Tolumonas auensis DSM 9187: one gene and its partner. The protein of the gene in region 1 binds, or shares a complex with, the protein of each later gene. Links are inferred from orthologs where the notes say so. Each region holds a gene or a part of one and is shown in the gene's direction. Other genes may lie near its edges.

What was found.
Region 2: the proteins of TOLA_RS02210 (region 1) and TOLA_RS04335 are in contact, whole or in part, in a crystal structure (PDB 1YFN), measured with the Escherichia coli proteins. The link is inferred for Tolumonas auensis DSM 9187 from one-to-one orthologs.

What each region holds. Positions count from the first base shown.
Region 1 is NC_012691.1:470,994-486,072, forward strand. Bases 5,645-8,335 are described here. They hold TOLA_RS02210 (ClpXP protease specificity-enhancing factor), read left to right. Parts: upstream 5,645-6,621; coding sequence 6,622-7,050; downstream 7,051-8,335. Other genes in these bases: hslR (ribosome-associated heat shock protein Hsp15), read right to left, coding at 5,645-5,783; sspA (stringent starvation protein SspA), read left to right, coding at 5,978-6,610; dolP (division/outer membrane stress-associated lipid-binding lipoprotein), read right to left, coding at 7,095-7,673; TOLA_RS02220 (SIS domain-containing protein), read right to left, coding at 7,690-8,268; TOLA_RS02225 (YraN family protein), read right to left, coding at 8,279-8,335. Also shown: TOLA_RS02180 (hypothetical protein), read left to right, coding at 1-71; nrdD (anaerobic ribonucleoside-triphosphate reductase), read right to left, coding at 125-2,248; pckA (phosphoenolpyruvate carboxykinase (ATP)), read right to left, coding at 2,582-4,189; Hsp33 family molecular chaperone HslO, read right to left, coding at 4,443-5,342; more of hslR, read right to left, coding at 5,385-5,644; more of TOLA_RS02225, read right to left, coding at 8,336-8,653; TOLA_RS02230 (penicillin-binding protein activator), read right to left, coding at 8,607-10,466; rsmI (16S rRNA (cytidine(1402)-2'-O)-methyltransferase), read left to right, coding at 10,566-11,411; menE (o-succinylbenzoate--CoA ligase), read right to left, coding at 11,839-13,215; menC (o-succinylbenzoate synthase), read right to left, coding at 13,203-14,129; menB (1,4-dihydroxy-2-naphthoyl-CoA synthase), read right to left, coding at 14,225-15,079. UniProt on the Escherichia coli protein: Enhances recognition of ssrA-tagged proteins by the ClpX-ClpP protease; the ssrA degradation tag (AANDENYALAA) is added trans-translationally to proteins that are stalled on the ribosome, freeing the ribosome and targeting stalled peptides for degradation.
Region 2 is NC_012691.1:915,119-930,505, forward strand. What follows is about bases 8,390-11,388. They hold TOLA_RS04335 (sigma-E factor negative regulatory protein), read left to right. Parts: upstream 8,390-9,602; coding sequence 9,603-10,175; downstream 10,176-11,388. Other genes in these bases: nadB (L-aspartate oxidase), read right to left, coding at 8,390-8,813; rpoE (RNA polymerase sigma factor RpoE), read left to right, coding at 8,983-9,567; TOLA_RS04340 (MucB/RseB C-terminal domain-containing protein), read left to right, coding at 10,186-11,148; TOLA_RS04345 (SoxR reducing system RseC family protein), read left to right, coding at 11,159-11,388. Outside these bases: TOLA_RS04295 (early set domain-containing protein), read left to right, coding at 242-679; TOLA_RS04300 (Tim44 domain-containing protein), read right to left, coding at 747-1,607; ptsG (PTS glucose transporter subunit IIBC), read right to left, coding at 1,791-3,242; ptsG (PTS glucose transporter subunit IIBC), read right to left, coding at 3,714-5,156; tRNA-modifying protein YgfZ, read right to left, coding at 5,604-6,503; TOLA_RS16445 (FAD assembly factor SdhE), read left to right, coding at 6,594-6,851; TOLA_RS04320 (protein YgfX), read left to right, coding at 6,820-7,206; more of nadB, read right to left, coding at 7,200-8,389; more of TOLA_RS04345, read left to right, coding at 11,389-11,620; lepA (translation elongation factor 4), read left to right, coding at 11,758-13,554; lepB (signal peptidase I), read left to right, coding at 13,558-14,478; rnc (ribonuclease III), read left to right, coding at 14,475-15,146; GTPase Era, read left to right, coding at 15,143-15,387. UniProt on the Escherichia coli protein: An anti-sigma factor for extracytoplasmic function (ECF) sigma factor sigma-E (RpoE). ECF sigma factors are held in an inactive form by an anti-sigma factor until released by regulated intramembrane proteolysis (RIP).

The sequences.
Region 1 (15,079 bases):
AACAGGAAAAATTGCTGTTTATAAGCGAAGCCAAAAGACATATTAATGAACTATGGTATGCATCTAAATAAAAAACCGCCGGAGGTTTCCCATCCGGCGGTTTCGTTAGCAGGGTTCAGCTCACTCAGATATGTTTTACCCGGCGTTTCACTTCTTCCTGTTTACCCGCGTTGAACGGGCGGGAATCAGGGCTGCCGAGGTAACCACAAACACGGCGGATCACAGACACCTTGTTCGAATCGTGATTGCCGCATTTCGGGCAGGCAAAGCCTTTACTGGTACAATTGAATTCGCCGGTGAAGCCACATTCATAGCATTCATCAATTGGTGTGTTAGTGCCGTAGTAGGGCACCCGCGAGTAGCTGTAATCCCAGACGTTTTCCAGCGCTTCCGGATTATGCTGAAGGTTCGGATATTCGCCGTAACAGATAAAACCACCGTTCGCGATGGCCGGATAAGCCATCTCGAAGTCGAGTTTGGCGTAAGGATCGACCTTCTTCTCAACATCCAGGTGGAAGCTGTTGGTGTAATAACCTTTCTCCGTCACACCATCAACCAGACCGAATTCTTTGGTGTCCAGATTACAAAAACGGCTGCACAGGTTTTCACTTGGCGTGCTGTAGAGACTGAAGCCGTAGCCGGTTTCTTCTTTCCACGCATCCACGGCATCACGCAGTTTCTGTACGATCCCAATCGCTTTCTGACGCAGCACTTCATCATCGAATACATGCACTTTATCGCCATACAGTGCGTTGATGGTTTCATGCACGCCGATATAGCCCAGTGAAATAGAGGCACGGCCATTTTTAAAGATCTGAGAAACATCATCATCTGCTTTCAGACGAACGCCACAAGCCCCTTCCATATACAGGATTGGTGCGACACGTGCTTTCACACCATTCAGGCGTTCAATACGCGCCATCAGGGCTTTCTTGCACAGACGCAGGCGACTGTCGAGCAGGTCATGGAAGTGTGCTTCGTCGCGGGCTTCCAGTGCAATACGCGGCAGGTTCAGACTGACCACACCCAGGTTATTACGGCCTTCGTGATACTGTTTACCATCTTCTTCATAAACACCCAGGAAGCTGCGGCAGCCCATTGGTGTCTTGAATGAACCGGTTACCTTCACAACCTGATCGTAGTTCAGAATGTCCGGATACATGCGCTTGGTGGCACATTCCAGCGCCAGTTGCTTGATATCGTAGTTTGGATCGGTTTTCTTGTGATTCAGGCCATCACGGATCGCGAATACCAGTTTCGGGAATACCGCGGTCTTGTGGTTTTTACCCAAACCGGAAATACGGTTCTGCAGGATCGACTTCTGGATCAGGCGGGATTCCCAGCTCTCACCCAGACCAAAACCGAACGTCACAAACGGTGTCTGGCCATTCGCGGTATGCAGCGTGTTTACTTCATATTCCAGTGACTGGAAGGCGTCATAGCACTCTTTTTCAGTACGTGCATGCGCATAGGCTTCCACATCCGGGATCTGCCACTCTTCCGCAACCTTACGGTGTTTCTCGTAGCTTTTGGTCACATAAGGGGCCAGCACTTCATCAATGCGGTTGATCGTGGTGCCACCGTAGATATGACTGGCTACCTGCGCGATGATCTGCGCGCTGACGGCGGTCGCGGTAGAGATAGATTTTGGTGTATCAATCTCGGCGTTACCCATCTTGAAGCCGTGTGTCAGCATACCTTCGATATCGATCAGCATGCAGTTGAACATCGGGAAGAAAGGAGAATAATCCAGATCGTGGAAATGGATTTCGCCTTTTTCATGTGCCTGCACAACATCGCGGGGTAACAGATATTGTTTGGCGTAGTGTTTCGCCACAATACCGGCCAGCAAGTCACGCTGGGTCGGGATCACCTTGCTGTCTTTGTTGGCATTTTCATTCAGCAGTTCGGCATTGGTCTGCTGGATCAATCCCTGGATCTCTTTATTCAGACGTCCCTGTTTTTCACGCGCTAAATCACGGTCGTGACGATATTCGATGTAAGCACGCGCAAGCTTCTTGTGCGGACCTTCCATCAACAGGTTTTCGACCAGTGTTTGTACCTCACTGATATCGACTTCATCGCGTCCTGCTAACAGGGAAGCGATCTGACCAGCTACTGAGGCGCAATACGCGTCGTCTCTTACGTTTACAGCTTCAGCAGCTTTTGCAACTGCCTGCCATATGCGTGAGCCATCAAACGATACGCGGCATCCGTCGCGTTTGATTACCAGCGGTTTTGCTTGCATTTTTTATAGCCCTCGTGCTAATCCGACATTGTGTGTCGTTGTGGTGGTAATACTATATATAGTTCATCTTGCGGTGGATTTAACTATATATTGCGATTTTATGCAGGAACATAGTTAGTGGTTTTTTGATCTAAAACAGGGAATTGGAAGATTTGGATAACGCGGCAGCAGGTAAAAAAAAGTGATTTTCTGTGACGGAAATACTTGATAATTCTGCAGCCCTTGCTGCATAAGGGCTGCAGAAAAAGCAGCAAATTATACTCAAAAAAAGAGCCACGCAATGTGGCTCTTCTCTATGATGCACAATAATTGTTACTTTAGCCGGATAGTTGATCAGGGTAATTGCGGACCCGCCGCGATCAGCCGTTTACCTTGTTCATTATCGGTGTACTGCGCAAAGTTTTTGATGAAACGTTGCGCCAGATCTTCCGCTTTGCGTTGCCATTCCGCCGGATCCGCATACGTGTCACGAGGATCGAGGATCTGCGGATTCACCCCCGGCAAATCGATCGGCATCGCCAGATTAAAGATTGGCAGTGTTTTCATGGGGGCCTTATCGATCGAGCCATCCAGAATCGCATCAATGATGGCTCGGGTATCATGGATGGAGATACGTTTCCCGGTACCATTCCAGCCGGTATTTACCAGATAGCAGTCGGCACCTGCAGCTTCCATCCGTTTGACCAACACCTCGCTATATTGTGTCGGATGCAATGACAGGAATGCCTTGCCGAAGCAGGCCGAGAAGGTCGGCGTTGGTTCTGTCACACCTCGTTCGGTGCCTGCCAGCTTGGCGGTAAAACCCGCCAGGAAGTGATATTGGGTCTGATCGTGCGTCAGTTTCGATACCGGCGGCAGTACGCCGAAGGCATCTGCGGTCAGGAAGATCACTTTTTTCGCCGGACCAGCTTTCGAGACCGGTTTTACAATATTCTCGATGTGGTAAATCGGATAAGAAACACGGGTATTCTCAGTCAGTGAACCATCATCAAAATCGACGTTACCTTCCGCATCGACAATCACGTTTTCCAGCAATGCATCGCGGCGGATCGCGTTATAGATATCCGGCTCTGCCTCTTTGCTCAGTTTGATGGTCTTGGCGTAACAACCGCCCTCAAAGTTGAAGACACCGTCATCATCCCAGCCATGTTCATCATCACCGATCAGCAGACGTTTCGGATCAGCCGACAGTGTGGTTTTCCCGGTGCCTGACAGGCCGAAGAAGATCGCCACATCGCCGTCTTTCCCGACGTTCGCAGAGCAGTGCATGGATGCAATACCCTTCAGCGGCAGCAGGTAGTTCATCACCGAGAACAACCCTTTTTTCATCTCGCCGCCATACCAGGTGCCGCCGATAACCTGCATTTTCTCGGTTAAGTTAAAGGCAACGAAGTTTTCTGAATTCAGGCCCTGTTCTTTCCAGTTCGGATTAACAGTTTCAGCACCATTCAGAACAACAAAATCCGGCTCAAAATTGACTAATTCCGCTTCACTGGGGCGAATAAACATATTCTTGGCAAAATGCGCCTGCCAGGCAACCTCAGTAATAATTCGTACACTGAGACGGCTGTCGGGGTTAGCGCCGCAGAAACCATCAATCACAAATAGCCGTTTGCCGGAAAGCTCTTCTGCTACCAGTTTTTTCAGTTCAGACCAGATAACCGGCGTGATTGGTTTATTGTCATTCTTACCGCCTTCTGACCACCAGACGGTGTCGCGGGTCATATCATCCATGACAATGTATTTGTCTTTTGGTGAACGCCCGGTAAATACACCGGTATCCACTTTTACTGCACCCAGTTTGGTCACGACACCACGTTCATAGCCAACCAGATTGGGATTCAGCTCTTCTTCATATAACTGATCGTATGATGGATTACGGATAATTTCTTTTACGTTACAAATACCGTAGCGTTCCAGGTCTAAACCAGCAGTCGTCATAATTTTGCTCCTGTGCGTGACCAGTAGGGGAGTCAGTATCACTGGATTCAGTTTAGGGACTTCTGCCGTTATTTATGCCGGTTACTTCAAATTCTGTGGATGAACTTACAGTTTTTAGGGATTAAATGCATTTTGCGATCAGAGCGGCAGAATGTAGCCATTTGAGATGGGAATATACGCAGTTAAAACAGATAGCAGAAAAGCCGGCTAGCGGTTAAAAAAACGCTAGCCGGTGATTTATCTGGAAAAATACTTAGTGCAGTACGCCTTGTGATGTTTCCGGTGGCGTCAGCTGGTCGTTATAGATTTTCTCTACATCGCTGGCAGAAAAATGATATTCAGTACCGCAGTAATCACAGTCCATTCTGATTTCATCATGCTCTTCCAGTAACGCATCGACTTCCGTTTTACCTAACTGCAGTAATGCGGCTTCACAACGTGAGCGTGAACAGGTGCAGACAAAACTGACGGCCTGCGGGTCAAACAGACGGACTTCTTCCTGGTGATACAGACGATAGAGCACTTCTTCGGCCGGCAGATCCAGCAGTTCTTCACTCTTGATGGTATCGGTCAGGGTCACGATATGTTCAAAATCCAGCGCATGCTGTTCGCTGTTACTGTTTGGCATGGCCTGGATCAGCATACCTGCCGCTTTCGGCTGTTCTTCATTCAGTCCGGTTTTGAGCCAGATACGGGTTGGCAGCTGTTCAGACTGTGCGAAGTAACCTTCCAGACAGGCGGCCAGAGTGTCGCCATCCAGCGCGACGATCCCCTGATAACGTTCACCTTCATCCGGGATCACGGTGATCATCATATGACCTTTACCGATCAACTCATGCAGACCGGCATTTTCAGCAATCACACCTTCATAGCGGGCCACACCGCGTAGCCGCTGCTGATGATCGCCATTAATTACCGCAAACCGTACCGGGCCATCGCCCTGCAGTTGCACAGTAATCGATCCTTCAAATTTCAGCGTCGCGGTCAGCAGACTGGTGGCGACCAGCAATTCACTCAGTAAACGCTGGATTGCCAGCGGATAGTGGTGACCACCCAATATATCCTTAGTGGTCTGGTTCAGCTGAACCAGCTCGCCACGCACTTCATAATTTTCAAATATAAAACGATGCAGTTGATCCGGAATTTGGCTCATGTCAGATATTCTCAGTGTTAAATTCGGAACGACGCCGGAGCATCACTCGCCTTGTTTAAAACGCATCAGGTCGCGTCGTTGTTTTTTGTCCGGCTTAGTGTCGGGGTGCGGTGCATATAACGCATTCAGCCGGTGAGCTTCGGCATTCCGCTCCCGCTTCACAATACTTTCGTCCGTTTCGGCATAAAGTAATTGTGCCTGCGCCGCGGATAAGCGCTGCACACTTAATGCCAGCACCCGGACCTCTTTTTCATCATGTCCCTGACGGATCCGGAGCATAGCACCGACTTCGACCAGTTTTCCCGGTTTAGAGCGCTGACCGTTATAGTGCACTTTGCCACCTTCGATCATGCTGCGTGCCAATGCACGGGTTTTGTAGAAACGAGCAGCCCAGAGCCACTTATCAAGGCGGATCGCGCTGTTGTCAGTTGCTTCCGGCATGGCATTCTCCCGGGGATAATGGTGACGGTTAGTTTACCAGAAGCGAAGATCAAGGCGAACAACTCACATAGTTCTATCCTCAAACTGCTGAAAATTTGATATACTAGCTAGCCTGCTTGTGTTACCCACGTAATACACCCCGGATTAATGATGGCGCTGCCATCGTATTTTTCTTGTTCTGAATGGAGGGAACAATGGCTTTCGCTGCCAACAAGCGCTCCGTCATGACCCTGTTCTCCGGCAATGACATGTTTAGTCACCAGGTACGTATCGTCCTGGCCGAGAAAGGCGTGACCTTTGATATCTGCATGGTAGATGTAAACGCTCTGCCAGAAGAACTGCTGGAGTTAAACCCGTATAACTCCGTTCCTACTCTGGTTGATCGTGATCTGGTGCTCTACACCTCCCGTATCATCATGGAATATCTTGACGAGCGTTTCCCACATCCGCCGCTGATGCCGGTTTATCCGGTGGCTCGTGGTAACTGCCGCCTGATGATGCACCGTGTTGAACTGGACTGGTACACACTGGCAGACAAGATTCTGAACAATGCACCGGATGCAGAAGCAGCCCGCAAGCAATTGCGTGAAAGCTTGCAAGCCATGGCACCACTGTTCCAGGAATATCCTTACTTCATGAACGAAGAATTCAGCCAGGTAGACTGCTACATGGCACCATTGCTGTGGCGTTTGCCGGTAATGGGTATTGAATTTACGGGCAAAGGTGCTAAAGAGCTGAAAGCTTATATGACCCGCCTGTTCGATCGCGATTCATTTCAGGCTTCACTGACTGATATTGAACGCGAAATGCGTAACGGACCACTGTAATGGTACCGAACATGACGCCCAGTCGCCCTTATCTGTTAAGGGCGTTCTATGAATGGCTGCTGGACAATGACATGACACCGCACCTGCTGGTGGATGCCAATGCCAGAATGGTACAAGTACCGCAGCAGTATGCACGGGACGGGCAGATTGTTCTGAACATTGCACCGCAGGCCGTGGTGGCCTTCACGATGGACAACGAAGCGATCAGCTTTAATGCCCGTTTTGGTGGTGTTCCACAACAGCTCTATATCCCGATGGCTGCCGTATTGGCAATCCATTCACGGGAAAATGGTGCCGGTACTTTCTTCCCGCCAGAGTCAGCCTATGAGGCATGGCAGGAAGTTCAGCCTGCACCAGCGGAAAAAACGGATGTTACCGATGGCGATAAATCACCATCGCCCCGCCCTGATGGCCGGCCGACGTTGCGGATAATCAAATAAATAAAAAAGGGAATCGATAGATTCCCTTTTTTATTGCATAAATTTTACTGCTGAACGTATTCAAACACCCGGATGACTTTGGTGACACCGGAGACATTACGGGCAATTTCCACTGCCAGTTCGCCTTCATCACGAGTCACCATGCCCATCAGAAAAACCTGACTATCTTCGGTCACTACCTTGATATGACTGCTATCGAAATTTTTCTCGGCAATCAGTCGGGTACGGACTTTTGACGTGATCCAGCTGTCATTGGTGCGGATATCATAACCAGTCGGTTCAGTGATCTTGATTTCGTTATAAACTTTGCGCACACCGTTCTGACGCTCGGCCATGGCTTTCACTTCATCGCTGTGTTTGCGATACGGCGTTTGTCCGACCAGCAGCACAATACCGTTATTGCTGTTTATCGAAATGTGGCTGATCCGTGATATATCGGTGCGATCAGACAGCTCATTCCGGGTATTTAACTCGATCTTTTGATCATCCATCTGCGCGGTCACAGAGCGTCGGTCTTTGGCTACAACGACACCGGTGGCGGCACCTCCCGCCAGTAACACACCAACACAACCTTGCAGCAGTAATAAACTGGCCAATGATAATGGGAGCAGTTTACGCAACATAACAATTCCTCAACAGTTATTGGGGGAACAGCGTCTGGTCAATCAGATCACTCAGACAATTCAGGACGAGTAAATGGACTTCCAGAATGCGGGAAAACCTCGCGGAAGGACAGCGTATTTCAACGTCACTCGGCCCGAGTAAACCGGCCAGTTCACCACCATGGCCGGTATTTAATATCACCATCGTCATATCGCGTGATAACGCGGCTTCTGCCGCATGAATCAATTCCCGGTTGTCTTCTTCAGTGGTGATCAGCAACAGGATGTCGCCCTGCTGACCGAGCGCGCGGATCTGATGCGCGTAGACATCCTCAAATTTGCCGTAATGACTGAGCGAGCTCATCAGATTACCATCGCAGGTCAGCGCAATGGCTGGCAATGACGGCCGGGCAGTCTCAAAACGACTCATCAGGTGAGAAACAAATATTTGTGCCAGTGCTCCGGAGGCTCCGTTACCACAGGCGAGGATCTTATTACCGTTCAGCAGACAGATCGCCAGCATCTGCGCTGCCGTCTGGATACTTTCGGAAAGTACTTCGGCAGCCGCGATTTTTGTCTGAATACTTTCGGTAAAATTTTCTCTGATCCGATCCAAACCGCTTCTCCTAAAATGCGTTTTTTAACCAGCTACATTGCCCGTCATCGTACGATACTATGTCAAAACGGCAAGCCTGATGTGCTTCGTTGATGTGCTGACTCATTAAATAATAACGGGCAGTATGCCGGATCTTATGTTGTTTGGCGGGAGTGACCGAAGATAACGCGCCACCATAGTCACGCGAAGCCCGGAAACGGACTTCAATAAACACCAGTGTGTCCCGTTCCCGCATGATTAAATCTAATTCGCCCTGACGGCAGTGATAGTTGGCGCAGACAAACAGCAGCCCCTGCTGCTCAAGAAAGCATCGGGCCTGCTGTTCGTAGTGTTGACCTTTACTGCGCCGGTTGCTGAACGGCGGGTTGAGCAAGTGCTGGTTCATTGGTTGTTAATTGCCCGTTAGTGTAACGAGTCCAAACCAGATCATGGAGGATGACGCCATCGGTGGTGACATGCAGTACGCCTGTCAGACCATTCAGCGTCATATCCGGATTCTGGCGCAGTTCACTCAGCTGATTCACCAGATTACCGGCATCATAGCCCATGGCATATAAGCGTAACTGATCGCCACTGGCCTGAGGCAGCGCGGCGGTTGCTTTGGCTAACTCCTCCGGCATACGGTTCAGCATCCAGGGCATATCACCCAGTTGCATACCATTTAATGCCAGCGCCACATCGGCTCTCAGACCGCTGCTGTTACTTTTCGAACCCAGATAGTAGGTCGGCCGTACCGGTGAGTCACCCAGCATCATATCAACACTGGATTTGATGTTAGATGCTTCAAATGCCGATGCCAGCATGAAAATGGCGTCAACCCGATTCGGATCGCTGGCCGGATCATCCGCCAGTGACTGGATTTGACCGGCCTGCAGCGCTGTTCCTGTTCCGCCTAATTTCTGACGTAACAAGGTTAACAGTTCATCCCGGCTGCGGAATTTGGCAACAGTAGCCTCACCGATTTCCAGCGATTGCCAGTAGCTGTTAAAGCCAGCGGCAGTACGATCGCCAAGCGCGTTGGATGGCAGTAATAACAACGGATTTTTCAGACCATCTTCATGAATTTTCTGTGCAATCTGGGCCGCTTCATCTTCCGGAGACAGCGAGAAATAGTAGAGGTTATCGGCTGCAGGCTGATTACCCAGCTGGTTCAGCGCCAGTACCGGTACCGTTACATTGCTGGCTGACAGCTGCTCTACTTTATTTTTCTGCAAAGGTCCGATAACCAGTTGTGCACCGTTCTGCTGTGCTTTGGTTATTAATTCCGGCATCGACAGGCTGTTTTCATCGTAATACGTGAAAGTGAACTTGTTGCCTGCCGCGATATTGGCTTGTTCCAAACCGCTTTTCAGTGCATTTGCCGGTTCAGCCAGTTTGCCGGACAGTGGCAGGAAAACGGCAATTTTCTGAATGCCTGCGGTTGGCGTGATACCCGTGCTTTCAGCAATGACTGGCTGAGCCGAAGTATCGGTTGCCGGGGTAAAAAATGCGGCAGCCGGATGTCCCGGATAACGTTTCTGCCAGTCAGCAAATAACTGGCTCTGATTTTTCGGCTCTTTTGCTATCAGTGTCAGCTCCAACCAGCCTGCGGCTTTTTCCCGCTTCATGCGGTTAGCTGCACTGACATAGTTCTTCAGGGTATTGCTGTTGCTGTCTTGCAATAACAGCCAGATCTGTTGCTGGTTTTTACTGGCAAGATCCCCCTTCAGATAAGGATCCAGTGAGATCAGACTATTCGCAGCTGCCGTTTTCTGACCGGTTTTTAACAACAGTTCAGATTGCAGGCGATAGTAAAATTGCACGGTATTGCTGTCTAACGGGCGCAGGTCAATCCCGGCAATCCGGTTCAGCGCTTTGCTTGACTGTCCGTCTTTGCCCAGCTGTAAGGCATTTAACAGGCGCAAGGCAACTGTTTGCCGCGGAGTCGTCGCTTCTCTGGCCAGCTGTTGCTGCACCGCATTCGCCTGGGAACGATCGCCATCGGCAATCAGGCGGCGGGTTGCAAGCACCTGTAATGCAAAGCGATCTTCGGGGGAGGCACTATCAATACGTGACAGATACCACTGACTATCGTGTGTTAATGGACCGAAAGCAGACAACGGCGCGTTATCCACGCTACTATCGCGATTTCCGGCAGCACAACCTGACAACAACAGGACAATGGCAAACAGCCACCAGAAATGTGGTACAGTGCGCAACTTGCTAATCCGGCTCAAGATTTATCTCCAAGCTACCAACGTCTGGCCTCTAGTGTAATCGTCACACCGGAACGACACAAATTTTCGACAGGAGTTTTCATGACTATATCACCTTGTCTGTATATCGTACCGACCCCGATTGGTAACCTGTCGGATATTACGTTACGGGCCATCGAGGTTTTAAAGTCCGTTGATTGTATTGCCGCGGAAGATACCCGGCACAGCGGTATTCTGCTGCAGCATCTGGATGTAAAGGTGCCGATGCTGGCGTTGCATGATCACAATGAACAGCAGCGGGCGGGGGTGCTGATCCAGCGTATTCAGCAGGGGCAAAGCATTGCGTTGATCTCCGATGCCGGTACGCCGCTGATTAGTGATCCGGGCTATCACCTGGTGAAAGCCTGTCGTGATGCCGGCGTTAAAGTCGTGCCACTGCCAGGCCCGTGTGCCGCTATCACCGCACTGAGTGCGGCCGGTTTACCTACCGATCGCTTTGTCTTTGAAGGCTTTCTGCCTGCCAAAGAAAAAGGCAAGGATGATCGCCTGCAGGCACTGGCTGATGAAACCCGCACCATGGTGTTTTATGAATCGCCGCGCCGGGTGATTGATACCTTGACTGCGATGCTGCAGGTATTTGGCGAGCGTCAGATTGTCATCGCCCGCGAACTGACTAAAACCTTTGAAACCCTGCACAGCCTGCCACTTTCTGAAATGCTGGTGTGGCTGCAGGAAGACGATAACCGTACCCGTGGTGAATTTGTGCTGATGCTAGCAGGTAAACCAGACAACAGCGATGAGTTACCGGCGGAAGTATTGCGTACGCTGACGCTGCTGATGAGTGACTTACCGCTGAAAAAAGCGGCCGCGCTGACGGCGGAAATCTATGGTGTGAAAAAGAACGCACTGTATGCGTGGGGCTTAGAAAAGCAGAATTCTGAGAGATAGTTTGCTGTGTGGGCGTAACCTCCCTATAATGCGCGCGGGGTTGGCCGGGCAGTCGCCGTCTTGTTGTTGTGCCTTCGGGTAGACAAACAGGAGGGAGGAAAGTCCGGGCTCCACAGGGCAGGGTGCCAGGTAACGCCTGGGAGGCGTAAGCCTACGACCAGTGCAACAGAGAGCAAACCGCCGATGGCCCGCAAGGGATCAGGTAAGGGTGAAAGGGTGCGGTAAGAGCGCACCGCGCGACTGGCAACAGTTCGTGGCACGGTAAACTCCACCCGGAGCAAGACCAAATAGGCTTCCATGTCGCGGCCCGCGTCGGAAGCGGGTAGGTTGCTTGAGCCTGCGAGCGATTTCAGGCCTAGAGGAATGGCTGCCACCGCGCAAGCGGAACAGAACCCGGCTTACAGGCCAACCCCACTAATTATCCCGTTCACTTCACTGTGGCGGGATTTTTCGTTTCTGCCAGTCGTTTAAATTCCGCCCGCTGTATCTTAAGTTGTCCTGCCGGTAATTCCGGCCAGTCCAGCCATTGTTTCGGCAGCATGTAGGCGGGGAGGTATTGGCGCAGCCAGTCGGTCAGTTCACTGAATGAGATCGCTGATTGTTGCCAGTCGATAAAGCAGGCACAGCGCATACCCCATTCCGCATCCGCTACCGGTACTACGATGGCCTGCGCCACAGCAGGATGTTGCAGCAATTGCTGTTCGATCTGTTCCGGCTGAATATTTTCACCACCGCTGATGAACTGGTTGTCGATGCGCCCGGTGATCACCAGTGAGTCGTCCTGCCAGTAGCCGGCATCGCCTGTGTGAAACCAGCCATTATCATCCAGTGGTAGTAGCAGCGAACCGTCCGGCTGATAGTAACCGGCAAACAGGGTGTCACCCCGAACACAGATTTCGCTGTTCTTGATTGCCACTTCACGGCCAGCCAGCGGCTTTCCAACCCGTCCGGCTTGACCGGCCAGTGTGGTGCAGACCTGAGAAGCCATTTCGGACAGGCCATAACTGACCCACGGTGTCAGTTGCTGTTCACGGCATGCAGCGATCAGACTCTCTGGTAGTGGAGCACCACCCAGTAGCAGGTGGCGTACCCGGGTGGCAGAAAAATGAAAATCCGCCTGTTGCAGCAGCCGGTATAGCTGCGTCGGCACCAGTGACAGATGAGTGACGGGGGCTTTTTTCAGCAGTTCAGGCAGTGAAAGTGCAGGATCGGGCAGCACCACACAGGCGCCGGCCAGAAAGCAGCGGAACAGGATCGCCAGTCCGCCCACGTGAAAAAGCGGTAAGGATAATAACCAGCCATCATGTGCGGTGATCGGCACGAGACTGCCTTGCGCGTTCGCCAGATGATTCCGTAACCGGTGCGCGACGATTTTTGGTGAACCGCTGCTGCCGGAAGTAAAAATCAGATCACTCAGTTGTTCTTCATCCAGCTGACAGTCGCCCGATGCGGCGATTTCCTGTGAAAAATCGAAGATCAATCCGGATGAGGGCCAGCAATAAGTGGCATGAACCTGCTGCTGTAACGCCTGCTGTCGTGCAACAGGAAATGCCGGATTCACCGGACAGCAGACGATCTGCTCACGCCAGCAGGCCCAGAACAGCATGACCAGCTCTGTGCTGTTTTTACTGCAGAAAAAAAGATGATCACCTGCACGGAGTCCGGCATGTCTGAGTTGCTGTTGCAGCGCATTGAGCCGGACGTCCAGTTGCTGGTAGCTGAGACTGACGCCGGCATTCCATAAGGCGGGTTGAGCGGGTTGCCGTTGTGCGTGTTGCCGGATCGGACAATTTAACTTTGCCATACTACCTGTAACTTTGAGACGTCGACCTGTTGTTTATCATCCAGTACTGAGCCGTTGAAATAGCGCAGTGTATCCAGCCCCGGAGCCTGTTCCGGAGACCATTCAGTGGCCAGCAACGCCAGCAAGCGGTTGCCGAGTTGTGATTCATGGCTGGATGAGATCACCACTTTGACGCCATTCGCTTTGGCTTTTACCACCAGATCATGACATTTTTCCAGAGAACCAATCAGCATCGGTTTCAGAATCAAACCTTTAAGCTGGGGGAAAAAGTCCCACTGGCCCTCACAGCAGAGGATCTCATCCAGTGCCACACCGATGCCGGTATGTGTGGCGACGGAACGGATATCCGCATAGGAGGGGCAGGGATCTTCGACATACTCGATGTGTGATGGATCGAGGTGATTCATGAACGTCCAGGCTTCTTCCCGGGTCCACTGCTGATTGGCATCAAGGATCAATTTGGTTTTCGGCGCTAGACGGATCAGCTCGCGAACCATGGACAGTTCATCCCGCATCGGATAACGAGCCACCTTCAGCTTGATCCGGATCGGGTAGTCATACAGCCACTCTTTCCAGCTCCAGATGATGTCATCGGGTGAGCCTTGCAGCAGCAGATAAGGTGGCAGTGGCGTATGTTTCAGTATCGGCCAGCTGCGGCGGGCACAATCCAGACCGAACTGGACCGAAGGACAAGAAACCGGGATGGTTTTGCCCTGTTTGAAGGCGGTTAAAAAGGCAATGGCTTCCTGTTCTGCTTCCGCCAGAGTTTCGCGGGAAAATCCGGGTAAGGGAGCGATCTCACTCCAGCTACTCCCCCAGTGCAGTAATAATCCTTCACGCTGCGTGATTGTCTGATCATGAAACGTCAGTGGCTGGGTGAGGGGCAGTTGATAACGGTACAGAGTGATATCCATGATGGACTGTCCTTATCCGCGGCAAAATTAACTTTGTTATATCATCATATATCAGATCCCGATGCAGAGATCTGCATCGGTCTGTTATTGCTGTGTTACGGATTACGCGGAAATTTATTGAAGTCAGGTTCACGTTTTTCGTTAAAGGCATTCCGTCCTTCCTGACCTTCTTCCGTCATGTAGAACAGCATAGTGGCGTTACCGGCCAGTTCCTGCAGACCGGCCTGACCATCGCAGTCGGCGTTGAGTGCCGCTTTCAGGCAGCGCAGCGCCATCGGGCTGTGCTGCAGAATTTCACGGCACCAGCGCACGGTTTCTTTTTCCAGCTCGGCCAGTGGTACCACGGTATTTACCAGCCCCATATCCAGCGCCTGCTGTGCATCATACTGACGGCAGAGGAACCAGATCTCGCGGGCTTTTTTCTGACCGACCAGACGCGCCATGTAGGAAGCGCCCCAGCCACCATCGAAGGAACCGACTTTCGGGCCAGTCTGACCGAAGCGGGCGTTGTCTGCGGCAATGGTCAGATCACACAGCATGTGCAGTACATGGCCGCCACCGATGGCATAGCCGGCAACCATCGCGACAATCGGTTTCGGACAGGTGCGGATCTGACGCTGGAAATCGAGCACGTTCAGATGATGTGTACCTTCGTCATCCTTGTATCCGCCGTAGTCACCACGCACTTTCTGGTCACCGCCAGAGCAGAACGCCAGCTCGCCTTCACCGGTCAGAATGATCACGCCGATGCTGGCATCGAAGCGGGCATCCTGCAGTGCTTTCATCATTTCCATCACAGTTAACGGGCGGAACGCATTACGCACCTGCGGGCGGTTGATGGTGATTTTGGCGATACCGTCCGCGGATTTGTGGTAACGGATGTCCTGATAGTCGGCACTGCAATCCTGCCATTCAACCGGGGCATACCAGCGGGCGTCGTCATCATGATG
Region 2 (15,387 bases), 450 kb from region 1 along the record:
GTAGGACACTGCCAGGCTTCTAAATTAGACGAAAGTCAGCCGGAATAAAGTGCTGATATGGCTCAGTTGGTAGAGCGCACCCTTGGTAAGGGTGAGGTCCCCAGTTCGACTCTGGGTATCAGCACCATTGAAAAAACAAAGCCCTGCAGTTATCTGCAGGGCTTTTTGTTTTTATGATTATTAATCAGACAGTTGTTATAATCATTTCGATATATACTTCTCAGGTTAAGGATACGTAGGGATGTGGCGAGCTATATCATTAGTTTCCGGCATATTGATCGTTGGCTGTAGTAGTCAGCCAACTGAGCAGCATAGTAATTCTAATAATCTTATTCCTTCCAATACTTCGTTGTTTCTTCGTGGTGATATGAATAATTGGACTGCGAGCTCGGAATATAAAGTATTACAAACATCTTCGCAGTTATTCAGCGTTAAAGCAGAACTTCCAGAAGCTGGTAAAACATATCATTTTAAGTTTGCTGATGCACAGTGGCTTCCGGCTATGAATTATGGGGCGGCTATTGATGATGCGACATTGAGTTTGAATACGCCATTACCTGTCCGGGCTTATAGTTATCTGGATGAGCTTGCATTCACACCTGAACAAGCCGGCGAGTATGAATTCGTGCTGGATCTGCGGGGGCGCAGACCTGTAGCATTGGTAAAGCAAGCTCAGTAAAAGCAGGACATAAAAAAACCGCGCTAAATTTATCGCGCGGTTTTTATAATTCAGATTGATAAAATCATCAGTTATTTTCTATACCAACAATCAACCATGGTGCATTTGCGGAGGACAGATTACGTTCCAAATGCCACACTTCATGTATATCTTCTTCAATTCCTTCAACAGAATCACGATAGCGACCTTTAAATAAGACACTGATCTGGGCAGAGTTGATTTTGCGTTCGGCTCGAACTAATTCAGCATCTACATATAACACTTCAGTGTGTTGAGCTCCTGTGTAGTTGGCTCGTTCCTGTTTCAATTCATTAAACAGCTCTGGTGTTACATATTCCTGTATCTTGGAGAAATCATTGTCGTTCCAAGCAACTTGCAGGGTTCTATAATGCTCACATGCCCCTTTAATGAACTCTGCAGTGTTAAATCCTTCTGGCAGATCAAAAGGGACTGTATCTGTTGCTGGAGAAAATGAAGTATTTCCAGCGTATTCCGGTTTTTGAAATGCTGATTCAGTACTTTGTTTGGTTTGATATGGCATTCCATATGCGGGTTGAGGTCCTGCTGCTGTGGCAGGTTTTCGGTTTCGGAGGAAACGGAACGCAAGGAAAGCGACACCAGCCATTAATAGAATGTCAAAGATCTGTAAACCTGCGAATGCACCGCTACCCAGCAACCAGGCAAACAGGCCACCAGCTAATAGTCCACCCAGCAGGCCACCCATCAAACCACTTTTATTCGGTTGCGTTTGTTTGTTCAGTGTAGGGTTAGTGGTGTTTACTGATTGGGTTGGCTGTGACGGTGCCGTTTTGTAACTGCGGCCAAACGATTTACTACCACCAAATTTTCTTGCTTCAGCATTCTCGGAAAAGAACGAAATGCTGAATATAAGAGAAAAAATGGTAAGCATGGAAAACAGTTTACGCATACTTTTATCCTTGATAGTTACATACCCTTAACATCATATATTGAAGATCAAAACCGTCAATTCACTTAGTTAAGCCGAACTGTTCGGTATAACTGAGCTATTTGGTTTCTCTGTTATTTTTATAAAAAATAAAAACCCCTCAATTAGATGAGGGGTTTTGGAATGTACGATGGATTAATTGGATTAGTTTGCTTTGATCCACTGATCCATATCAGTTTTCAGGTTGTCTGATTTAGTTCCGAAAATTGCTTGTACACCTGTACCCGCAATCACGACGCCTGCAGCACCCAGAGATTTCAGTTTAGATTGGTTTACGTTTTCAGTGCTCTTAACGCTGACACGCAAACGGGTAATACAAGCATCCAGATTGGTGATGTTATCTTTGCCACCAAATGCGTGTACTAATTCACCGGCCAATTCAGAACCAACCAAAGCTGTATTTTCTGATGATTCTTCTTCACGGCCAGGTGTTTTCAGATCCAGGAATTTGATAACAGCGCGGAATACCGCGTAGTAAACAGCGGCATAGCACAGACCGATCATTGGGAACATGATCAGATTGCTGCCTTTATTACCCAGAACACTCAGTACCAGGAAATCAATCAGGCCGTGTGAGAAGCTAGTACCTGCACTCATATTCAGAGTGATACATACCACAAACGCCAGACCGGCCAGTACGGCATGAATTGCATACAGTACTGGTGCCACAAACATGAATGAGAATTCAATTGGCTCAGTGATACCAGTCAGGAAAGAAGTCAGCGCAGCTGAAATCATGATACCGCCAACTTTAGCGCGGTTTTCTGGTTTAGCACTATGCCAAATTGCAATGGCTGCAGCAGGCAGACCATACATCTTGAATAAGAAACCACCCGCTAATTTACCTGCAGTTGGGTCACCTGCAATGAAACGAGGGATATCACCATGGAATACCTGTCCTGCAGCGTCAGTAAATGAACCAACTTGCATCTGGAATGGTACGTTCCAGATATGGTGTAAACCAAAAGGAACTAAAGACCGCTCAACAAGGCCATAGATACCAAAAGCTAACGTTGGGTTTTGGTAAGCCGCCCATTGGGAGAACAGATCAATTGCATGACCTACCGGAGGCCAAATGAAAGACAGAATAACGGCTGCAATAATTACTGAAAAACCGGTAATAATTGGCACGAAACGTTTACCGGCAAAGAAGCCCAGATATTCAGGTAATTGGATCCGGTAAAAGCGATTGAACATGAATGCGGCAATAGCGCCGGCAATAATACCACCTAGGACACCGGTATTAGACATATGTTCTACAGCAACTGCATAATCAGGCGCTGATGGATCAAGTCCGGCAATAAATGGTGCTGCAACAGTCATCGTTTTAGTCAGTATCGCATAACCAACAGTCGCTGCCAGTGCTGCAACACCATCGTTATTGGTAAAGCCGAGGGCTACACCGATAGCGAAAATCAGAGCCATGTTGCCAAATACGGCACCACCAGCCTGAGCCATAACCTGTGAAACTACTGCGGGTAACCAGCTGAAGTTTGCGGATCCGACGCCTAGCAGGATACCTGCTACAGGCAGTACGGAAACCGGCAACATCAGCGATTTACCGACTTTTTGCAAATTTGCAAATGCATTACTCATTTAAGAACTCCTGATGAGTGTTTTGATAGGGAAAACCAGAATGTTTTTATAGTCATCAAAATTTGATAGCGATCTTTGCAAGTAAACAGAAACATCGATCGAGTGACGATATTGATGAAAAACGAAGCATTGATCGTAAGTGTAATTTTCAATGCCAAGCGATGAAAAGGCAATAGATAAGGATGTAAGATATTATTAATAAACTATTTATTGGTTTCTTGCTGTTTCTTTTTCTTCTTTGTTATTACGAAACACTTCACAACGAAAACAAGTGTAACCGGTTTCTTTTTTGGCTTTAGCCTTCACTTGAAGGCTTCCTATATATTTTTTTGTGAAAAATAAATAATAAGAAAATGCAGAGAAATATAAATGCGTATTTAAATTCTGATGGGATTATTAAATATGAATTTCAATAAATAAAAAACCCCTCCAGAGGAGGGGCTAAAATGGAAACCTGAGTTTCTTATTTAATTAATGTGCTTTAATCCAGTGATCCATATCAGTTTTCAGGTTGTCTGATTTGGTACCGAAGATTGCCTGCACGCCTGAACCTGCAACTACGACACCTGCAGCACCCAGTGATTTCAGTTTAGCCTGGTCTACTTTAGCGATGTCTTTCACGCTAACACGCAGACGAGTGATGCATGCATCCAGGTTAGCAATGTTCTCTTTGCCACCGAAAGCACTTACCAGTTCACCAGCCATTTCAGTACCAGACAGCACTACGTCATCAGCTGATTCATCTTCACGGCCTGGAGTTTTCAGATCCAGCGCTGTGATTGCTACACGGAATACAGTGTAGTAAACAGCTGCGTAGATCAGACCGATTACTGGGAACATCAAACCTTTAGAGGATTGAGAGAACAGTACCAGGTAGTCAATCAAACCGTGAGAGAATGTAGTACCATGTTTCATGCCCAGCAGAATCATGACTACGAACGCTGAACCAGCCAGCAGAGCGTGGATTGCATACAGAACTGGCGCTACGAACAGGAATGCGAATTCGATTGGCTCAGTAATACCGGTCAGGAATGAAGTCAGCGCAGCTGAAACCATGATACCGCCGATTTTTGCACGGTTTTCTGGTTTAGCAGTGTGCCACATAGCGATAGCAGCTGCTGGCAGACCGTACATCTTGAACATGTAACCACCAGCCAGGTTGCCTGCAGTTGCGTCGCCAGCGATGTAACGGGCGATTTCACCGTGGAATACCTGACCTGTAGCATTGGTATATTCACCTACTTCGAAGAAGAATGGTGCGTTCCAGATGTGGTGCAGACCGAATGGGATCAGTGAGCGTTCAACAACACCGTAGATACCGAATGCCAGAGCTGGGTTCTGATATGCAGCCCAGTGGGAGAATGCTTTGATAGCACCACCGATTGGAGGCCATACGAAAGCCAGTACTACACCAGCCGCAATAGCTACGATACCGGTTGACAGTGGTACAAAACGCTTACCGGCAAAGAAGCCCAGATAGTCAGGCAGCTGGATGCGGTAGAAACGGTTAAACATGTACGCAGCGATACCACCGGCGATAACGCCACCCAGTACACCAACGTTTGAAACTTTATCGGCCTGAGCTGCGAAATCAGCAGCAGCAGGGTCTAAGCCAGCCAGTAACGGTGCAACAACGGTTACTGTTTTGGTCAGAATGAAGTAGCCAACAGCAGCAGCTAAACCTGCAACGCCATCGTTTTTAGTGAAGCCTAGTGCAACACCGATAGCAAACAGCAGGGCCATGTTACCGAATACTGCACCACCTGCTTGTTCCATAACAGATGATAGAGTCGCTGGCAGAACGCTGAATTTAGCTGCACCGACGCCCAGCAGAATACCTGCTACAGGCAGTACGGATACAGGCAGCATCAGCGCCTTACCGACTTGTTGAAGACTTCCGAACAAATTTTTCATATTAGTGAGCTCCTGAGGAGTGTGCGTCCTATTAATGGATTGAATTACACGGGTTTCAATTTAGGGAAACCACTATTTATATTCTGTGTATTTCAACAAGGTTAATCATAGTTGAATTAATTTTTCTCAGAAGGGAATAAATATAGAAATAAAATATAGATCACATATGGGATTGTTTCTTATTTGTTGTTTGAGAAACAATATACACAGTTGTGTAACTTAATATAGATAGTGTGTTTTTTTATGTTTAATGGTTGCTGATTATCTTTAATTGTTAATTATTATTTCCGATTAAAAAAACAAAGTGTAACCAATTTGTTTTTTTAATCGGCGGAATTTATTTTCTGGTATGAGCACCGGTATTAACAATAAAACATATATGGGAACATCAGGACTGAATTTAAAGTCCCGACCGATAAATGCAGCCGGGATTTTGTCGGATTTATTTCATTCCAGCGTGTAAGGCAATGGAACTAAAGTGAAAGTAGTGCCTTGATCATTTTCTACCCGAAACCGGCTATCTGGTTGGGTATCTGAAGCAAGAATGATGCTCAGTAAAACCTGATCCTGCTTTTGCCACACATCCAGTATTGTGCCACTGACACGCCATTGCTCTCCTATCTGGCGTTCGATAACGGTATTTGTATTCACTGGCTGGCCGGATGTGCCTTTTAAAATAAAGAGTGCGCGATTATTGGTACCCCGGTATTTGGCTCTGGCTACAATTTCTTGGCCGGTATAGCAGCCTTTTGTAAAACTAATGCCATGTAATGCCTGTAAATTGAATGCCTGGGGTATAAATTCAGCCTGTGCGTTCTTACCAAACTGGGGAAGTCCGTCAAGAATATCTAATCCTCTCCAATCCGTGGCCGGACATTCGGGGAGCTTAAGTTCCAGTGGCTGTTGTTTCTCGCTCAGTATGAGCCAGCGATCAGGATTGATTTGACATTGAATGTTGTCTGCACCGGGACCGGTGGCTAGCCATGCATCTGTTCCTGTGCCTGCTATTCCAAAAACATCAAACTGGTCGCTGACATCAGTAATTGTAACTTTAGAAAAAACAGCATATTTTTTTAGTTCAGCCAGCTGGATTTCAGTCAGTTCTTTTTTATAGATCAGCAGCAGATCTTGTTCTCGTTTGAACAACCTGAAAACAGCCAATACTTTCCCTTTGGGGGTACAGTGAGCGCCAAGAATGCTCTGGCCCGGATTTAACGCCATAACATCACAGGTAACCTGTCCATTCAGATATTTGACTGCATCAGGACCTTCCAAACGGATCACGGTTATATCATCCAGATGGTATACACTGGGCTCAGAAGGGAATAAAAGTCTTTCATTCATCATGGTTTTCCACTTTGGGATGGTAATTCATGGTAAATAACGGGCTATTGTTTGTCAGCTGATATTGCTGAGATTATCAGAGGAAATCATGATATGAGTGCTGAATTGTCAAGACTACGCTGGGCTTGTCGCCGGGGGATGCTGGAGTTGGACACGATCCTGGCCCCTTTTCTTGAACATGATTACATGGGGCTTTCTGAGTCACTACAGGATGATTTCCGGCGTGTGCTTGAATGCTCTGATTTGGAGTTGTTTTATTGTCTGTTACGTTCAGAGGCACCGTCAGACCTATCATTACAGTCTATATTGGGAGTGATCCGTGAAAAACATCAGGCACGTCATTCGGGTTGAACCATCATATCACCACCAGTTATTTCTGCTGATTAGCCATATCATTCTTGGATGGTTAGCATGGATCAGTTTGCACGGTCATCTGTGGCTGATGTTTTTTATTTTGTGGGGATGCTCTTTTTTCTGGTCTTTGTACCATGCCTATCACCGCCAGTTTATTTTTGAAATGCGTGGTGATGAAGTCTTTATGGATGGTAAATTTTATCATATTACTCCAACGTCTAAAGTTGGTTATGGCTTTATCTGGCTTGTGTTACACGGGGAAAAAACAACACATTTGTGGTTGTTCTCTGACAGCATGCATGAGGCTGAATACCGCCGGATTGCCCGGCGGATTACTATGCGGGCTCAGTAGTCGCCCGGAATCAGAATTGTTGGCGCCGGATTATCCTGTTGTTCAGGGTAATCCAGATTGTAATGTAACCCTCGGGACTCTTTACGAGCCATCGCTGAACGTACTATCAGCTCTGCAACCTGCAGCAAATTGCGCAATTCGAGTAAATTGTTTGAAACGCGGAAGTTTGCATAATACTCATGCACTTCTTGCTTGAGCAGATCGATTCGTCGTTTAGCCCGTTCCAGTCGCTTATTCGTGCGCACAATGCCAACATAATCCCACATGAATAATCTCAATTCATGCCAGTTGTGCTGAATAACAACCTCTTCGTCTGAGTTTGAGACCTGACTTTCATCCCATGCCGGTAATGAAGGTGGCATGCTGCTCATCGGCAAACGGGCTTCAATATCTTTTGCTGCAGATTGCGCGAAAACAATACATTCCAGTATAGAGTTTGATGCCATGCGATTAGCGCCATGCAGACCGGTATATGATACTTCACCAATGGCATAGAGACCCGGGATATCCGTTTGTCCGAACTGATCACTCATTACCCCGCCACACGTGTAATGCGCAGCCGGAACAACGGGTATTGGTTGTTTGGTGATATCAATTCCCAGTTTCAGACAACGTTCATAAATAGTAGGGAAGTGTTTACGGACGAAATCAGCAGGTTTATGACTGATATCCAGATACATGCAGTCAGCACCCAGACGCTTCATTTCATAGTCGATTGCCCGTGCGACAATATCGCGTGGAGCGAGCTCTGCACGCTGATCGAACTCCGGCATGAAACGCGAACCATCCGGGCGTTTCAGTAATGCGCCTTCACCACGCAATGCTTCGGTCAGCAGGAAGTTGCGATCATCAGGGTGAAATAATGTCGTTGGGTGAAATTGATTAAATTCCATGTTGGCAACACGGCAACCGGCACGCCATGCCATAGCGATACCATCACCGGAGCTGACATCCGGATTGGAAGTATATTGGTAAACTTTAGATGCACCACCAGTTGCCAGTGCTACAAACCGGGCTCTGACGGTCTCGACCTGTTCTTTGGTTCGGTTCCAGATATAAGCACCTAATATCCGGTTTCCTGGAATACCAAGCTTTCTGGTTGTGATCAGATCAACGGCGTTGAACCGTTCCATTAATTGGATATTCGGATGTTGTCTTACCCGATCAACTAATGTGACTTCAACAGATTTTCCTGTTGAGTCGGCTGAATGGAAAATCCGTCGATGACTGTGTCCGCCTTCGCGTGTCAGATGATATGATGGTTCGCCATCCTCAGTACTTCCTTCTTCTTTATCAAAAGGAACACCTTGCTGGATCAGCCAGTCGATCGACTCTTTTGCATTTTGAGCGGTAAATTCAACAATTGATTTATCGCATAGACCGGCGCCTGCATTCAGCGTGTCATTTACGTGTGATTCGACGCTATCTGTTTTTTCAGCAACAGCAGCGATGCCTCCCTGGGCATAATAGGTAGCCCCTTCACTTAAGGGTCCTTTGCTCAATACCATCACTTTTGCATGATCTGCCAAGCGTAATGCTAAAGTGAGGCCTGCGGCACCACTGCCAATGATCAAAACATCGCAGGAGTATTCAACATTCTGTTTCATAAGTATCATTGGCCTTGATGAGTAAAGCTTTATACTAGCCCAACTGATGGTCAGGTACAGCCCGGATCACGTTTTTTTGCAGAGAACAGAACTTTTCTCCAAAAATATTGTCTGATTAAGTGTGCTACTTCGGGCCGATAGTGGAAATTTGGAGGAAATCGGCGTCGATATGAGCGATATAGAGATCGATCAACAGTTAGTTGAGCGAGTGCAACGTGGTGATAAACAGGCATTTAATCTGCTGGTAACTAAATACCAACGGAAGATAATGAATCTGGTGAGTCGTTATGTAAGTAATCCTGGTGATATCGCTGATGTGGTTCAGGAAGTGTTTATAAGTGCTTATCGTTTCTTGCCTTCATTCAGAAATGACAGTGCTTTTTATACATGGCTGTATCGTATTGCGGTTAATACGGCAAAGAATTATCTGGTCTCTAATGGCCGCCGTCCGCCGGGAATGGATGTCGATATCAGTGATGCAGAGCAATATGATTCAGGTGATGCATTACGTGATATAGCCAGTCCGGAACGCTTACTGTCATCCGACCAGGTTCGCAAGACGGTAGTGGATGCATTGCAGTCATTACCTGAAGATTTACGAACAGTCATTACGCTACGGGAGATAGAGGGATTGAGCTACGAGGAGATCGCCGAAGTAATCGGATGTCCTGTCGGTACGGTTCGTTCCCGCATTTTCCGGGCTCGGGAAGTTATTGATAATCGTCTTAAGACCATACTGCAGGGAATAGATTAGGATTATCCTGCTTTGAAATGGAGTAACGGGTTAGTATGACAATATCAAAAGAACGCGTTTCAGCCCTGATGGATAATCAGTTGCAGTCTGAGCAATCACTAAAAGCATTGCTGGATGATCCGTCTGCATCAGCAACGTGGGAGCGTTATCATTTGATTGGTGATGCCTTACGTGATGAATTACCAGAACAGCTTGATCTCTCTCTGTTACAGCGTATAGCTGACGCCTTAGAGCAGGAGCCTGTTGTTTTAGCACCTAAGCCGCGCCTTTCTTTACTTTCTGCAGTCAAACCAAATGTAAAAAAATTTATTCAGGTTGCCGGGCAATATGGTATCGCAGCCTCAGTGGCTGTGGTCGTTCTCGTCGGTGTTCAGCAATATCAGCAAACTGATACCAGTATTAAGCAGGGACCTGTGCTTAACACAGTTCCTGTCGGTGGTGGCTCTGCTATGCCGGTTAGTGTGAATTATAATTCTGAACGAATTAACACGTCGCAACAGAAATCATCGGCTATGTCTGAGCAGCAGTTACAGGAGCAGCGCCAGCGAATAGCTCGTTTTATTCAGGATCATCAGTTACAACAACGTTTATCACCTGCTGAGCGGTAATTGAATTTTGATGCATCGTATCGTTTTAACTTTCTTTTTAATTGGCTCATTCATAACTAAAGCCTCCGCAGAACCATCGGCAGAGGCTTTGTTATTTCAGATGCAGCGCGGTTATCATCACAACAATTTTGAGTTGGTAATGGCGCATATACTACAAAATAACATTGAGCCGTTACGTCTGACGCATGGCTGGAATAACAGGACAGAAATAACGCATCTGCTGACATTGAGTGGCCGGCCAATTGAATATCTTGGAAAAAATAAGCAGGTAACATTTGCTGAGTCTGCACAAATATCTTATACGTTGCAGGAATCACAGTTACCGGGATTGTGGTTTTCTATGCTGAATTCTTCACCGGAGACTCTGCTTAAATATTACGAGGTAGTCAGCACCGGGAAAAGTCGTATTGCCGGACAGGTAGCGCAACTGGTTCGCCTGACAGCCAAAGAAGATAGTAAATATAGTTTTATCATATGGTTAGAGCAGAAAACTGGCATTCTATTGCGTCTGGATGTTAATGACGCGCAGGGTAATCTGGTGGAGCAGTATCTGGGCATTGATTTTCGTTTACTATCTGAAAATTCTACAAACATCAAAACGCTCGCCTCTATGAAAGTGCCTCCGGCTGCAACCAGCCACGATATTTATCGTGCTGAGCCTGCATCGCATCAGTGGACTCTGGGTTGGTTACCTTCGGGGTTTGTCCCGCTATCGTCTGATCAGCATAAACTGATCGGTAGTGACGAGTTAGTGGACTACTTTATGCTTAGTGATGGATTGGTGGATGTCTCTGTCTATATTTCCCGCTCATCAGCAGAAACTAAGGGCCGGGAAAAGGAACAAATTGCGATGCATGGCGCCACATCCATTTTCAGTATTAACCGGGATGATGGTGTCACGTTGACTGTAGTAGGCGAGCTGCCTTTGCTCAGTTTGCGGCGTATAGCAGAGACTATTCGGGCAAATAAGTAAGGGGATTACGATGATTGAAGCTATTGCCACGGTTGTGGCCACCCGGGCGGGTTATGTCAGTGTTGAATATCAACGTGCATCAGCCTGCGGTCACTGCCATCATCAGTCAAGCTGTGCTATCAGTTCCGGAATGGATGACGGTCAGGGGCATGGCGATCATATTATTGATATTGCATGCATACTGCCGCTGGAGATCGGACAGCAGGTCAGAGTTGGCATTCCGGAAAACGGACTGCTGAAAGGTGCCTTGCTGGTTTATATTTTGCCGTTGTTTTTTATCATGCTGGGAGCCGGTATCGGGCAAGCATTTTCTGTTGCCGGAGAAGAGTGGCCTGCCATAGCGGGTGCGGTTCTGGGAGGATATGTCGGGTTCATGCTGATGCGTCTCCGATCGGCCAGATTAACCAATGCCGAATATAAACCGGTTATTCTCGGAGTCACTATTCCGGTCATGCAGAACCGTTGTAACTGAAATATTAATGATTGCCTTGTGCTCATTCAGAGCGCGAGTGCAATCAGTCACTACTAATCATAGCTCTGCTGCTACTAATCCAGTAAAATCCTGCTCAAATTATCGTTAATTACATGCCATCAGATAAATAAGACCTCATGAAAAATATTCGTAACTTCTCTATTATTGCCCATATTGACCATGGTAAATCCACACTGTCAGACCGCTTGATTCAGATGTGTGGCGGTCTCAGCGAACGAGAAATGCAGGCGCAGGTTCTGGATTCCATGGATCTTGAACGTGAACGTGGGATCACGATCAAGGCGCAGAGTGTTACGCTGGATTACAAAGCTAACGATGGCGAAACCTATCAGCTTAATTTCATCGATACACCCGGACATGTGGACTTTTCATATGAAGTGTCTCGTTCTCTGGCTGCCTGTGAAGGTGCATTGCTGGTTGTTGATGCGGGTCAGGGGGTTGAAGCCCAGACGTTGGCTAACTGCTATACCGCACTGGAAATGAATCTGGAAGTTGTTCCGGTTCTGAATAAGATCGATTTACCGCAGGCTGAGCCAGAACGTGTTGCGGAAGAGATTGAAGATATTGTTGGCATTGATGCCATGGATGCCGTGCGTTGCTCAGCTAAAACAGGCCTGGGTGTAGATGACGTACTGGAAGAAATTGTAAAAAGAATTCCCGCTCCGGAAGGTGATCCGGATGCACCGTTGCAAGCATTAATTATTGATTCCTGGTTTGATGATTATCTGGGTGTTGTGTCACTGGTCCGGATTAAAAATGGTTCTCTGAAAAAGAACGATAAAATTAAGGTCATGAGCACAGGTCAGACCTGGGGTGTTGATCGCCTGGGTATTTCAACGCCGAAACAGAAAGATACTCTGGCCTTAAATTGTGGCGAGGTAGGTTGGGTTGTTTGCGGTATCAAAGATATTCATGGCGCACCTGTTGGCGATACACTGACCCTTGCCAAAAATGGTGCTGAATCTGCATTGCCAGGTTTCAAAAAGGTGAAACCACAGGTTTATGCCGGTCTGTTCCCGATTTCATCTGATGATTATGAATCATTCCGCGATGCACTGGAAAAACTGTCGCTGAATGATGCATCACTGTTTTATGAACCAGAAAATTCAACTGCATTAGGTTTTGGGTTCCGCTGTGGCTTCCTGGGCATGTTGCACATGGAAATCATTCAGGAGCGTCTGGAACGAGAGTATGATCTGGATCTGATCACTACTGCACCAACGGTAGTGTATGAAATCGTTCAGACAGATGGCACGATCATTCATATTGATAGTCCGTCCAACTTGCCTGCTATTAATAACATTCAGGAATTACGTGAGCCAATTGCTGAATGTAATATTCTGGTACCTCAGGATTATCTGGGTAACGTTATTACGCTGTGTATAGAAAAACGTGGTGTACAAACCAATATGGTTTATCACGGTAATCAGGTTGCGTTGACCTATGAAATTCCGATGGCGGAAGTTGTGCTCGATTTCTTTGATCGTTTGAAATCAACCAGCCGGGGTTATGCCTCTCTGGATTATGGCTTCAAACGCTTCGATGCAGCGGATATGGTTCGTCTGGATATTATGATTAACGGTGAGCGGGTTGATGCGCTGGCTATTATCACACACAAAGATAATGCGCCATTCCGCGGTCGTCAGTTGGTTGAAAAAATGCGTGAACTGATCCCAAGACAGATGTTTGATATTGCTATTCAGGCTGCAATTGGAAATCATATTATTGCACGTAGTACCGTAAAAGCGATGCGCAAAGACGTATTAGCTAAATGTTATGGTGGCGACGTCAGCCGTAAGAAAAAACTGCTCAATAAGCAGAAAGAGGGTAAAAAGAGAATGAAATCTGTAGGCCGGGTTGACGTGCCGCAAGAAGCATTCCTCGCAATCCTGCATGTTGGAAAGGATAATTAATTAATGGCTAACACTTTTGCATTGATTCTGGTCGCTGTCACTGTGGTGACAGGACTTGTCTGGTTATTAGATCATTGGGTGCTTGTTCGTTTCAGGGCTGCGAAAGCTCGGCAGGCACAGGAATCTGCACATGCTCCGTTGACTGCAGAGGTTATTGAAAAACTAATGACTGAACCGGTCTGGGTGGAACAGTGCAAAGGCATCTTTCCGGTCATCGCAGCAGTATTGATTTTACGCTCATTTTTATATGAGCCATTCCAGATACCATCCGGCTCGATGATGCCGACATTGCTTGATGGTGATTTTATTCTGGTCAATAAATATGTTTATGGCCTGAAAGAACCCGTAACTAACCGTACTTTAATTGAAACCAGTCATCCAGCACGTGGCGATGTTGTTGTATTCAAATATCCGGAGAATCCGGGTATTGATTACATCAAACGCATCATTGGATTACCCGGCGATAAAATTATTTTCCGTAATAAAGAGCTTTATCTGCAGCCCGCTTGCAAGGACAGTAAAATTTGTCCTCAGCTGAAAAAAGTTGAAACGGAGTTTGTTGAAAGCGGGATGTTCACTCAGTTGGGAATGCCTCTGGAACATTACTCCGAGAAACTAACTACAGTTAAAAGCCATGATATTTTGATAAATAACCTTATTCCGGATCGCGCAGGTCAGTATTACCAGCAATCCGGACAGCCAGCAGGCGAGTGGGTTGTGCCTGAAGGGCATTATTTTGCGATGGGGGATAACCGCGATAACAGTCTGGATAGTCGTTTCTGGGGATTTGTACCGGAACGCAATCTGGTCGGGAAAGCGGTTGCTATCTGGATGAGTTTTGAATTCGACCGACCGGAGGGTAGTTCTGTGCCTGGGTGGATTCCGACCGGTGTTCGTTTTAATCGTATAGGCAGTATTCAGTGAATGATAAATTATCACGCTTAGAGCAAAAGCTAGGCTATCCGTTTCAGAACAAAGATTTATTAGTTCGGGCTATCACTCATCGTAGCGCCGGCTCCCGTCATAATGAACGTCTGGAGTTTTTAGGTGATTCGATCTTAAGTCTGGTTATCGCCGAAGTACTCTATCATCGTTTCCCGAATGTAAGCGAAGGGGATATGAGCCGGATGCGGGCGACGTTAGTCCGCGAAAAAACACTGGCTGAACTGGCCCGTGAATTTGCGCTGGGTGATTATCTGATCCTTGGGCCGGGTGAACTGAAAAGCGGTGGCTATCGTCGGGAATCAATACTGGCGGATACCGTTGAGGCTTTGATCGGCGCGATCTATCTCGATAGTGATCTGGATGGGATCCGAACATTAATGCTGAACTGGTACAACGAACGGCTGGATTCAATTCGTCCGGGTGTTGAGCAGAAAGATCCGAAAACTCGTCTGCAGGAGTTTCTGCAGGGGCGTCGCCGTCCGTTACCAACTTATGCGGTAACTGATGTTAAAGGGGAAGCACATAATCAGCAGTTTACTGTTGAATGTGCGATCGATGATATTGAGGCTGCGTTCGTTGGTGTTGGTTCCAGCCGCAGAAAGGCTGAGCAGGCCGCTGCTGAAAGAGCTCTGGAGCAATTAACATGACTGAAGAAAAAACCTACTGCGGTTTTGTCGCAATCGTAGGTCGGCCAAATGTTGGTAAATCGACCTTACTAAACAAGTTACTGGGACAGAAAGTCAGTATTACTTCCCGTAAACCACAAACTACACGTCATCGTATTCTGGGTATTGATACACAGGGTGCTTATCAGACCATATTTGTTGATACACCGGGTCTTCATATTGAAGAAAAGCGGGCGATCAACCGGCTGATGAATCGTGCTGC